DNA from 3 places in the Cytobacillus kochii genome. Region 3 is predicted to be linked to each of the others. Evidence: riboswitches for the same ligand, from Rfam matches in the RefSeq annotation. Region 3 holds a riboswitch; each other region holds the start of a gene.
What was found. Region 3 has a riboswitch for lysine ahead of LG276_RS17170 (aspartate kinase). Riboswitches for the same ligand answer to the same signal wherever they lie in the genome.
Positions count from the first base shown of each region.

Region 1: it holds a riboswitch for lysine, as region 3 does, so the genes downstream of both, LG276_RS22710 (transporter substrate-binding domain-containing protein) here and LG276_RS17170 (aspartate kinase) in region 3, are expected to answer to the same signal.
Region 2: it holds a riboswitch for lysine, as region 3 does, so the genes downstream of both, LG276_RS19240 (Na+/H+ antiporter NhaC family protein) here and LG276_RS17170 (aspartate kinase) in region 3, are expected to answer to the same signal.

Region 1 is NZ_CP085254.1:4,466,274-4,470,571, reverse strand. Features, by position in the region: gene LG276_RS22720 (ketopantoate reductase family protein) at 1-780, opposite strand, end outside; gene LG276_RS22715 (methyl-accepting chemotaxis protein) at 924-2,411, shown strand; lysine riboswitch at 2,542-2,726, shown strand; gene LG276_RS22710 (transporter substrate-binding domain-containing protein) at 2,856-3,701, shown strand; gene LG276_RS22705 (amino acid ABC transporter permease) at 3,899-4,298, shown strand, end outside.
Region 2 is NZ_CP085254.1:3,766,894-3,771,191, forward strand. Features, by position in the region: gene LG276_RS19240 (Na+/H+ antiporter NhaC family protein) at 195-1,766, opposite strand; lysine riboswitch at 1,939-2,123, opposite strand; gene LG276_RS19245 (YunC family protein) at 2,248-2,550, opposite strand; gene LG276_RS19250 (DUF72 domain-containing protein) at 2,612-3,457, opposite strand; gene LG276_RS19255 (iron ABC transporter permease) at 3,783-4,298, opposite strand, start outside.
Region 3 is NZ_CP085254.1:3,357,673-3,361,970, reverse strand. Features, by position in the region: gene uvrC (excinuclease ABC subunit UvrC) at 9-1,781, shown strand; lysine riboswitch at 1,851-2,031, shown strand; gene LG276_RS17170 (aspartate kinase) at 2,186-3,415, shown strand; gene LG276_RS17165 (YslB family protein) at 3,513-3,989, opposite strand.

The DNA.
Region 1 (4,298 bases), 1.1 Mb from region 3:
GACCATTGGTAGGTTGCTCTTGTCTTCGCTAATAGAGAAGATACCTACATTTACACCCGCTAGTTCGCTAAATTGAATGTTATTCGCGTATCCAACTTTTAACGTTTCATCAGCTAACATCACTGCACTTGTGACAGCTGCCTCGTTATTCAAAATATCTCCATATGTACAACCTAGTGCTGCCGACATACCGCTCATCGCTACATTAACAAGAAGTTTGGACCATTTTGTACCGATAAGATTATTTGACACGATTGTGCCACCGACATCTTCAAGAACGGTTTTTACTTGATTCACGCGATCAGTAATCTGTCCGTCTAACTCACCAATTTGAAACGCGTGAGCAGAGAATGCCTCTTTGTCTGATGTTAATTGTGATACACCTGGTTTTACCCAAGTTGCACCAAACTCAACAGAACCACCAATAATGTTGGATGAACCAAGTGATTCTACTAAACTTTCTTCTGGAACACCATTTTGTAAAGAGAGTAATATGCTTGCTTCGTTCATATGCGCTTGTAATTGTAGGAGCACTGATTCATTGTATACTTGCTTTGTTAAAAGTAAGACAAGGTCATAAATGCCATTCATTTCTTGTGGCGTGATGGCTTTTACAGAAGCCTGCAAGTTTACCGTCCCCACAACTGTTGCGCCGTTACTGTTTAAGGCATTGATATGATCAGTATTCACATCGATGCATTCCACATGATGTGCCCCTTTTGATAAGTGTGCCCCAATAATCGTCCCTAAAGACCCTGTTCCCATGATCGCAATTCTCATTATGTATCCTCCTAAAATATTTAGCTATAAAGCACTAACATAATAGTTAATCATACCGAAATAAATAAGAGAAATAAAAGAAAAAAACCCCAAATAATAGGCTTAAAGTCCTTGTTTTTGGATTAATTTAGGAGGAAAAATAATTGGGTACGCAAAAGAACGAATTATTAAGAGTTCATAAAGTGAATATGTGGGGATTGATGACATTAGCTGTTTTATTAGTCTTACCTATTGTTATTGACCGAGGTTTGAGCGATACAATTGTCATTATGTGTGCTGGGATTTCTGTCATTGTCATGGCTATTGTTCTGTACTTTTTGCGTATCAATGATTACGTAAAGGGCTTTTTGTATGCTGCTATACCAAACCTCATTGTGATGATGCTCTTTTTTGTGGACGGATATGCTTTGAATAAGCATTATATTTTATTCTTAACGGTTGCAATGGTGGTGCTGTATTTTAAGAAAGAAATGATTGTTGCTTTTTCTGCATTCTTTAATATTAGTTTTATTGCTACCTGCTTTATAATTGGCCATCAGTTATTAGGAGAAAGTAATAGTGTCCGGAGTATTTTTACTATTATTCTTGTCACCAACGGGATTTTGTACTTATTTTATTTATTAGCTAGTTGGGGTAGGGAATTGATTGACCAAGCAGAGCAAAAAGAAACGGAGTCAAAAGACCTTCTCATACAGTTGCAAGACACCTTTGGTTCAATAGATAAAGGTACAGTGACTCTAGAAAATCATATTGGACTTTTTAAGCAAAATATTGAAACGATACATGAGTCAAGCCAACAAGTATTAGAAGCTGCTCAACAGATGGCTACAAGTATTCAGGAAGAAGCGAATAGCTTAAATATTGTCAATGATTCTATGAGTCAGTCTTTACAAAATACAAAAGAATCTGTTGCCATTTCAGAAGGTGTCGTAGAAGAGTCGAAGAGTATGAATGAGAAAGTACAAGATGGTTTAACTAAGATAGTCGATGTTACATCGCATATGAATACAGTAAATACAACGATTAGTGTGACAGCATCGACGGTATCAGATGTTCATTCTAGTATGGAACAAGTGAATAAATTATTAGCAGGCATTAAACAAATTGCCGATCAAACTAATTTACTCGCATTAAATGCAGCAATTGAATCAGCAAGAGCCGGAGAGCATGGGCGAGGTTTTGCGGTCGTTGCAGATGAAGTAAGGAAGTTAGCTGAGCAAAGTGCTGAAATCACGGTGGCGATTTCTGAAGTGACGAATACTCTTTTCACTCAGTCTCTTGAAGCACGTCAAAGCTCTCTTGAAGGGGAAGGTGCTGTAAAGCAGGGACAAGCACTTCTAACAGAGATATCTGCCTTTTTCAACGAGATCCAAACATCATTACAAGAAAACAACTTAGAGTTAGTGAAAGGTGTCAATGAAGTGTCCGCTGCCACAGAAAAATTTGAGCAAATTCAAGAACAGATTGAAAATATGGCAAATATATCAGAGGAAAACGCTGCAGCTACAGAGGAAATCGTTGCCATCATAGAAGATGAACATGAGATGGTGTCAAAAGTAAACCATTCGGTAGCGGATATTAATCATTTGAGCATCCAGTTAAAAGAGTTAGCTTCAAGCAAACAAGCTTGACATTGGTAATTATGCTCTGGACAAAAGGTTGTGCGAAAAAAGGACCAATTTTCCATAGAGTTTATATTGACAGACGCTATTAAACTATTGTAGCCTAATAGATATCAAATTGAATAAACCTCACTTTTTCTGGTGGGGTAGAGGCGCGGTATTTAACAGTCTTTAGTAGAGTGATAAGGCATGATGAAACTAAAGAGAAGGAAATATCGCCGAAATGTGCTATATCCATTTGTATAGCATGTTGGGTCTGCAGTGAATAATTGCAGGACTGTCTTAATAAATTTACCCGGTTTATTAAGGTGCACTATCTCTAAAATGGGAAAAGTAGAGGATTTAGGCGGAAGAATAACAAGGACCTGAGTTCATCTCAGGTCTTTTTTTGTTATTCTTTTTCTTAATTCGGAATAGTTTAATTAGTAGAAAAATATATTAGGGGGAATAGAAATGAAAAAGAGATTTGCTTTACTAGCTATGGCTTTAGTAATGAGTATGTTTCTAGCTGCTTGTGGTTCAAATGATGAGGCTGAAGGAAGCACAGGTTCAGGTGGAGAAGATAAAGACGTGTTTCGTGTAGGACTAGAGGCGGGTTATGCGCCATTTAACTGGACGCAAATGGATGATAGCAACGGCGCAGTTGCAATTGAAGGTAATTCAGAGTTTGCAGGCGGTTACGATGTTGAGATTGCGAAGAAGATAGCAGAAGGTTTAGGAAAAGAGTTAGTAATTGTGAAAACAAAATGGGATGGTTTAGTACCATCATTAAGTTCAGATAAAATTGACGCCATTATTGCTGGTATGTCACCAACAGCAGAACGAAAAGAGACGATTGATTTTTCTGATAACTATTACGAATCTGATTTAGTCATGGTAGTGAAAAAAGGTAGCGATTACGAAAATGCCACATCCATTCAAGACTTCAGTGGAGCAAAGGTTACTGCCCAATTAAATACATTTCATTATTCAGTAATTGATCAAATTGACGGCGTACAACAGCAAACAGCGATGGAGAGCTTCCCTGCTATGCGTGTTGCATTAGAGTCTGGAATTATTGACGGTTATGTTTCTGAACGTCCTGAAGGTGTAAGTGCTTCAGCTGCTAATGATAACTTTGCGATGGTTGAATTTACTGAAGGATTTGAGACAAGTGAAGAAGATACTGCCATTGCAGTAGGGATGAAAAAAGATAGCGAATTAACAGATAAAATCAATGAAATCCTTGCAGATATTTCTGAAGAAGAACAAAAAGAATTAATGGATGCTGCTATTGAGAATCAGCCAGCGGCAGAATAACTAAATGAGCCGGCTGCATGAGATGTAGCCGGTTTTATATCGAGAAGAAGGTTAGGAGAGACATGAGAAATAAACAACTAGGGTAGCGCATCCTCTCCCTTTAAGTAATAGAAGGACTAATTAAACCTTTGAAGCGCAAATCCTTAGCAGATTGATTGGTAATGGCCAATCATGATGAGAGAAAAGGAGATCATGTTATGAGTATAGAATGGATTATTCGCATCGTAGTCGAATATTGGCCAATGTTTTTACGAGGCGCCGGTGTGACATTAGTCATTGCCTTAATTGGTACCGTTTTCGGTGCCCTAATTGGTTTGTTGTCAGGCATTCTTCGAACAATACCAATACCGGAGAATGGTCCTAAACGGTTGTTATTAAAAATAGTGAATTTCTTGTTATCTGCTTATATTGAATTCTTTAGAGGCACACCAATGATTGTACAGGCAATGGTTATTTTTTACGGGGCAGCAATGGCCTTTGGCTATCAAATGGATCCGCTCATTGCTGGTATCGTTATTGTTTCCATTAACACGGGTGCTTATATGGCTGAGATTGTTCGTGGAGGGATTATTTCTGTCGACCCAGGTCAATATGAGG
Region 2 (4,298 bases), 410 kb from region 3:
TTCATAAAATAATTAATAGTAGATAGATATAATGTAGTTCATTCAATTGTTAATAATTAGCAATTAAAAATAACTAGCTACTTTTATATAAAGTAAAATAACTTTGCTTATGTAGTAATTTTAGACTTGTAAGATAGAAAAAGAGGAATGAACCGACGAGTTCATTCCTCCTTCCTATATGTTCAAAAGAACTATTATATCATCTTCTCGGTTTTTGTACCGAACATTTTAACAACAAGTAAAATCCCTGCCATCATAACAATCAAAGCAGCTAATGCAATAATTACACTTCCACTTACACCCAAAATAATATAAGAGATGGCCGCAGCAACAGCTGCTGTAAAGGCATAAGGAAATTGTGTAATGACATGATCAATCAAATTACTTCCTGCACCTGTGGCGGATAAAATAGAAGTATCAGAAATCGGTGAAGCATGATCTCCGAATACTGCCCCTCCAAGTACAGCTGCCATTGCAGGAATCAGCAGGGATATATCTGTAGCTACAGCAATATCACCAGCTATTGGAAGAAGAATGCCAAATGATCCCCAAGATGTCCCTGTACTAAATGCCATAAGTGCCGCAATAATAAATAGGATAACAGGGATAAAATCATGACTAAGATTCGATTGATTAATAACGCTAGCCAAGTATTCCCCTGTACCTATTTGACTAATCAAATCTCCGAGTAACCAAGCAAAGATTAAGATCAATACTGATCCAAACATAGATTTCATCCCAACCCATGTAGCTTTCAAATAAAAATTACTCGTTAGTTTATCATCTTTCTTTAATACTTGAGCAAATTGTACGTAAGCAACAGCTAAACTCAATAATCCTCCGACAATTAATGATAAGGCCACATCTGTGTTTTCTAATAAGGATACTAACGACACATTCCCCTCTGCCCCATTAATGCCTGTCCAAGCCATCATACTCACTGTTCCAATAAATAAAACAATGATTGGCCAAACAAGATGACCAACAGTCCCTTTCGTACTAATAGGTAATTCTTCTTGAACCTCGTCTTTCAACTGTTTCTTCTTATCAAATAGAATTCCTTGTTCAATAGCTTGTTTCTCATGTTTCTTCATTGGACCAAAATCAATTTGCCCAACAACAATAATAAACACCATTATGATTGCCGCCCATACATAAAAATTTAACGGAATGATTTGCATGAAAGCAGAGAAAGCACTATAATCAGTTATTTTATGAGACACTAAAATCGAGCCAATTAAGGCGATAATTGATGCTCCCCAACTTGATATAGGCGAAATAACACACAAAGGTGCGGATGTTGAATCAATTAAATAAGCAAGCTTTACACGTGATACTTTTTGTCGATCAGTAACAGGTCGAGATACCTGTCCAACTGTTAACGCATTAAAATAATCATCTATAAACAAAATCATACCTAAAACTACGGTTAATAACTGTGCACCCACTCTCGTTTTCACACGCTTCATTGCCCATTCACCAAAGGCACGACTACCACCCGAAAGTGAAATAAATGCAGTAATGCTACCAAGAATAAGTAAGAATAATAGAATGAATATATTCCAAGTATTTAGCCCTTCATCTGTTATGAAAAGTGCTATAAACGACGAGAAAAATATTTGTAGCGTATCTAGCGGTTGATATCCTCCAATTAAGATAGCTGCTGTTAACGCCCCTAAACCAAGGGAGAGAATCACCCTTTTTGTTAGTATAACCAAAAGCATCGCTACCAAAGGTGGCAGCACAGAAATAAATGTACCTGTCATAAAAAGACCTCCTATTAGTATAGGAGCTATAGACATGAACGAATGCGTCTCATATCAATTAACGATCAGAGAAAGGTATCCTCCACTTTTCTTTGATCCTTAATTGATAATAAAAAAAGAGTAACGATAGAGATTCTATCATTACCCTTCAAGAAGTAACGTTATTCTCCATCACGACTGTAGCTCCCCATTATGGTTAATATACCTCCATAATGACAGTGTTACTCCTATTTAGAGCAACCCCAACAAATAAATATTGACGTACCTATTTGCTTCGGCAAATCTCCCTTTTATCAAAGTTCACTGTTGTCATCCTCACATTGATTACTAATGATGATTTGCGCCTCTACCCCATCGGATTGATAAGGCATTATTCAATTGTTATACATTATATCAAAATATAATTATTTATGCAAAACTCTATCAAAACCTAAAATATACTTAAATTTATTATTTTTAAGATATAGTAGGATACTATAACCTATACCATTCTTAATAGCGCTTCTCTTCCGATCATCCCTTTTTTAATTCCTAATTCCTCTGCAGCAAAAGTGACTGATTCAAGTGGTGCATCTATTAGTTGTTGAATCGTTTTTACCCCTACGGCTCTACCAGCAATGACATGGCGATCTTTTAATTTTTCATTTAATAACGCAACGTCTAATGCACCACACATGATATATCCTTTATCATTTGATACGACTAACAAATTAGTTTTTGGCAGCTCAACGGATACAGTCATAAACGTATGACCATCCAAAATAACAGGCTTTAATTCAACCATGACCGTCCCCCCTTCCCTTTAACAATTTATGTTATAGGTAGAGATTAGGTGTACTCATTAGTTAAAATAAACCGAGTTGTTTTGGAGCTAATCCCTCATATTCAATTCCTAATATTTCTAGAATTTCCTTTGCATTATCCGCTGCGTCACCACCAGAATTATTATTAAATAGTACATAGACGTCCTTTGCCTCTTTTTGTAATTGCTTTAATCGCTCTGCCCACTCCAATAATTCCTGGTGATTATAACGGTATAGATAGCGAACTTCACGCCAATTTGGTTGTTTTTTATTTTGCCACCCATGAACATTACGACCATGCAAGCGGACAAGTACAATTGGATGACCGCAAGTATGCATTACAATTGGAACAGAGCCCTCCCCTGCTTGTGGTTCATCACAAACGGTATGTATCCATTTCTCTTCCTTGATAAAATTTAAAGTACCTTCTATAAACGCATCTTGATACCAAGACTGATGACGAAATTCAACAGCACATGGTATTTCTCCCATTTGCTGTTTACACCAGCGTAAATATTGAACGTTTTCCTTTTTACAATTAAACCACGGTGGAAATTGAAATAGGACCATCGCTAACTTATTTTCTCTTATATAAGGGGCAAGCGACGCTTTAAAAGCAGCAAACATTTCTTCCTTGGACTCAAAAGGAATCTCTCCCCTTTGATGCCCCGTCATCCCCTGATAAGCTTTCACAACAAATTTAAATGAAGCAGGCGTTTCCCTCACCCACTTTTCCCCGTTCCTTTCTGGCTGTACGGCATAAAAGGAGGCGTCTACCTCAACTGTTGGAAAATGAGCGCCATATTCTAATAGTTTATCTCGGTTAGATACACGCTCCGTATATAGGCTGTCATGATCTCCCCATCCAGTTAAACCAATCCTAATCATTCCATCACCTCATCTACCAATAATCTTCATACTGATTATTTTACCTAAAGGATATAACCATAAACAAGAAACACAATGAAATAAGTCAAAAAGAATCAGTCAAAAACAGAAAAGAAAATTCTTAGAACATTCCATTAGCACTTTACTCATTTTGTGATTGCTCATCGGTATCAAAAAAGGAACCCTTACGCAGTAATAAGGAAAAGCATATAGAAAAAGTACCTTACTGGAGATGGTATAAATCAGATATCCGTTTCTTACTATGAGTTTAAAAGAAATAAAAAATAACCCGAACCATTGTTCAGATTATTTTTTATTAAACAGATTAACTCGCTTTGATTTTGTTCGTTTTCTTCAATAAATAAAGTAAGTATGGTGCACCAATTAAAGAAACAATTATTCCAGCAGGTATTTCTTTAGGAGCTAAAACGACTCTTCCAAGAAAATCAGCTGAAATAAGTAAAATCCCGCCAATTACTATGGTTAATGGCAGTAATTGTAGTAGCTTCGGACCGACCAGTTGTCTAGCAATATGTGGAGCTAGTAAACCGATAAATCCAATTGCTCCAACCACTGATACACTGATGCTTGACAACATAACAGCTAGTATAATCATAAACATACGCATTTTACTAGTTTTCACACCTAAACCAATGGATAGTTCATCACTCAATGATAAGATCTCGAATGTATTGGCCATATAGAGAATAACCGGAAAGAGTAGTAACGATGTTATCATCACAATTACTAGGTCACTCCAGCTTGTCCCATAGGTGCTACCAGCAAGCCATGTTAAAGCTTGTGATGCATGAAGGTTCGCACGTACTAATAAAATCTGTAT
Region 3 (4,298 bases):
AGCTAATTATGAATGATAATATAAAAAATAAATTACCTTTATTACCTGCTCAACCTGGTTGTTATTTAATGAAAGATCGCCAAGGGACAATTATTTATGTCGGTAAGGCGAAAGTGCTTCGTAATCGGGTTAAGTCCTATTTTACCGGTTCGCATGATGGAAAGACATTAAGGCTGGTAAATGAAATTGAAGATTTTGAATACATCGTGACCTCTTCCGATATGGAAGCATTATTATTAGAGTTAAATTTAATTAAAAAGCATGACCCCAAATATAATGTCATGTTAAAGGATGATAAGAGTTATCCTTTTATTAAATTAACAAATGAAAGACATCCGAGATTAATTACCACGAGAAAAGTAAAAAAAGACAAAGGTAAATATTTTGGTCCATATCCAAATGTGCAGGCGGCCAATGAAACAAAGAGATTATTAGATCGCCTTTATCCTTTAAGAAAATGTAACACCTTACCAGATAGAGTTTGTCTCTACTACCATATCGGACAATGTCTAGCTCCTTGTGTAAATGAAGTAAAATCTGACACATACAAACAAATGACAGATGAGATTACTCGCTTCTTAAATGGTGGTTATAAAGAGATCAAAAAAGAACTCTCAACGAAAATGGAAGAAGCGTCCGCAGCGCTAGAGTTTGAGAAAGCAAAAGATTTCAGAGATAAAATTATCCATATAGAAACGACGATGGAAAAACAAAAGATTACGATGACGGATTTTACAGACCGAGATGTGTTTGCTTATGCGGTTGATAAGGGTTGGATGTGTGTACAAGTATTCTTTATTAGGCAAGGGAAACTCATTGAAAGAGATGTGTCTATGTTTCCAATCTATAATGAGCCTGAAGAAGAGATGCTCACCTATCTCGGCCGTTTTTATGAACAAGCTAACCATTTTAAACCAAAGGAAATCTACTTGCCAGACTCTGTTGATGTGACGATGGCTGAGCAGCTTTTGGATGTGAAAATATTTATTCCTCAAAGAGGGAGAAAAAAAGAATTAGTGAAACTTGCCTATAAAAATGCAAAGATTGCTTTAAAAGAAAAATTCTCGCTTATTGAACGTGATGAGAAAAGAACGGTGAATGCAATAGAAAGCTTAGGTGAGGAGCTAGGAATTTACACACCCTATCGCATTGAAGCTTTTGATAACTCCAATATCCAGGGTACCGATGCTGTCTCAGCAATGATTGTCTTTATCGATGGTAAGCCTGCAAAAAGGGAGTATCGGAAATATAAGATTAAGTCAGTTAAAGGACCAGATGATTATGAATCTATGAGGGAAGTGACGAGACGGAGATATAGCCGGGTTTTAAAAGAAGGGCTCCCCCTACCTGATTTAATTATCATTGATGGTGGAAAAGGACATGTTGAAGTCGTTCGAGATGTGCTTGAGAATGAACTCGGTTTAGATATTCCACTAGCAGGATTAGTCAAAGATGATAAGCATAAAACATCTCAACTTCTTTATGGAAATCCATTAATGATCATTCCCCTCGCTCGAAATAGCCAGGAATTTTATTTATTACAACGTATTCAAGATGAAGTGCATCGATTTGCGATTACATTTCATAGACAAGTTCGTGGAAAGAGTGCATTTCAGTCACTTCTTGATGAAATTGATGGTATTGGGGAAAAAAGAAAAAAGCAGTTGTTAAAAGATTTTGGTTCTGTAAAAAAAATGAAATCAGCTAGTGTAGAAGACCTTAGGGAATCTGGCTTACCATTAAAAGTTGCACAAGAACTTTATGAAAAGTTACATGAATAGACATTGTCTGAAAAAAACAAATATGGTATAGTGTTTTTAACTTTATATCAAATCACTTTTTAACTTGAAAGTGAAGGTAGAGGTGCGAGTTTCATTAGTAAAAGTTCCTTAGAGGATTGAGCTTCGTTTGAAGGACTTTGAAAGGGAATATTCGCCGAAGTGAAGAAAGACTCAATATTTTCTTCGCTGGTTCTGCATTGAATAAATGCAGGATTGTCAAGACTATCTGTCTTGGAGGGCTATCTCACTGTGTGTGCGTAGATTGTTCATACGTTTGACTACACAGCAATGGGATGGGTTTCATCTCATTGCTTTTTTTTATGCCGAATATGGGTAGAAATGTGTTGGTTGTACATACAGGCGGCAGGGAATAAAAACGAATGACTTGAAAGTAGGGGAGAAAAGTGGGCTTAATTGTACAGAAATTTGGTGGAACCTCCGTAGGCTCGGTTGATCATATTCAAAATGTAGCCAACCGTGTCATTGAAGAAAAAAATAATGGTAATGATATCGTTGTCGTTGTGTCGGCTATGGGCAAAACGACTGATCAATTAGTTGGTATGGCAAAAGAATTATCACCTGCTCCAAGTAAGAGAGAAATGGATATGTTGTTATCTACAGGTGAGCAAGTTACAATCTCCTTATTAACAATTGCATTAAATTCCAAAGGTTATGAGGCAACTTCCTATACAGGCTGGCAAGCAGGGATTAAAACGGAATCAGTACATGGTGACGCAAGAATCACTGATATTGACACAAAGCCTGTTTCACAAGAGTTAAAGAAAGGGAGAATTGTTATCGTAGCGGGTTTTCAAGGTTTAAGTGAGACTGGCCAAATAACGACATTAGGTCGGGGTGGCTCTGATACAACAGCCGTGGCTCTTGCAGCAGTATTAAAAGCGGACAAATGTGATATATACACTGATGTAACAGGTGTATTCACAACTGATCCACGCTATATAAAAAATGCAAGAAAGCTTCCATCAATCTCTTACGATGAAATGCTTGAATTAGCTAATCTTGGTGCAGGCGTTCTACACCCAAGAGCAGTTGAGTTTGCAAAAAATTACAATGTAAAGCTTGAAGTACGTTCCAGTATGGAACGAGAAGAAGGAACAATTATTGAGGAGGTTGCGGAAATGGAAGAGAACTTAGTTGTTAGAGGGGTTGCTTTTGAAGATGATATTACAAGGGTTTCTGTACTAGGGATTAAAGACCCTTTAATAAGCCTTTCATCCATCTTTTCACTCTTGGCGAAAGAACATATAAATGTTGATATTATTATACAAAGTATTACAGATGATAAATCATCAGGCTTATCTTTCTCTATTAAAAACCAAGATCTTACAGAGACTGTGAAAATACTAGAAAAAAATCGAGAAGCCTTAAGTTATGATCAGATTGAATGGGAATCACAATTGGCGAAAATCTCGATTGTCGGTTCAGGAATGATTTCAAACCCAGGAGTAGCAGCGGAGATGTTTAATGTATTAGCTGCTAATAACATCGTTGTAAAGATGGTCAGTACATCTGAAATAAAGGTCTCGGCTGTGATTGACCAAGCGCATATGTTAAATGCTGCTCAAGCTTTACATCAAACGTTTAATTTAGCTGGGGATTTAATAAAAAATTAAATGAGCTAGCAGTAGTATAAGATAGGAAAATCCAAACACCATTTAAACGCCTTAAAAAGAATGATGTTTGGATTTTTTTTACTGTTGGGTATATTTATTAGGTGTGGATATTGTCCTTTTTATCCCATTTGACTGTGAAGAGGACCTTTCCACCTTTTTTACGTGGGTGCTCGAATGTTTCGCAAATCACTTCTTTTTTCTGTTCGATTTGTTGAGCAATAAAACCAGCTTCTAATTGGAATGTTGCGTGAGCATTTTCTTTACAGCGCTTTTGAATGACTTCACTTGTTAACTGGTATTCGATTTCTTTTTTGTTTTCGAGGTTTTTCGTTAATTTTCCCCAACCAGCCTCGACAAAGAAACTGAATAAGTCTTCTTCTGTTTGTAGAGGATATTTACGCGCTAGTCTCTTGCCTGCCCAGTATAAGATATCTGGTGCGTCTTTACCTAGCAAATCATGTAAAAGTTCTTCTCTAATTAATTCATAACCAAAGGATGGAATCACTTCTTTGTTTGGTTCGATTGATTCTGCCATGTTTTCGGTTTGTTCTATTTGGGCTTCTTGAGATGGCATATTATGCTAAATCTCCCCTCTTTCATAAAGTCTAATATATACAATTTACTTGGAAAAAACGAATACGTACAGTGAAAAGGGAAAAATTTTTAGTTTGTAAAACTGGTGTAAATTATGGGAATAATCTTAACACTAATAATAATCTAATGTAAATGCATTTTTATGCGTAAAATATGAATATTATTGCGTGATTTAAGCTATTTTAATATACCGCCAAATAGGGTTGAAAAAACTATATCATTGGTTTTTTGAGTGAAACTAGAATAGAAAAAATTTTCGTAATATCGACAAAATCTGTATCCGTTTTCT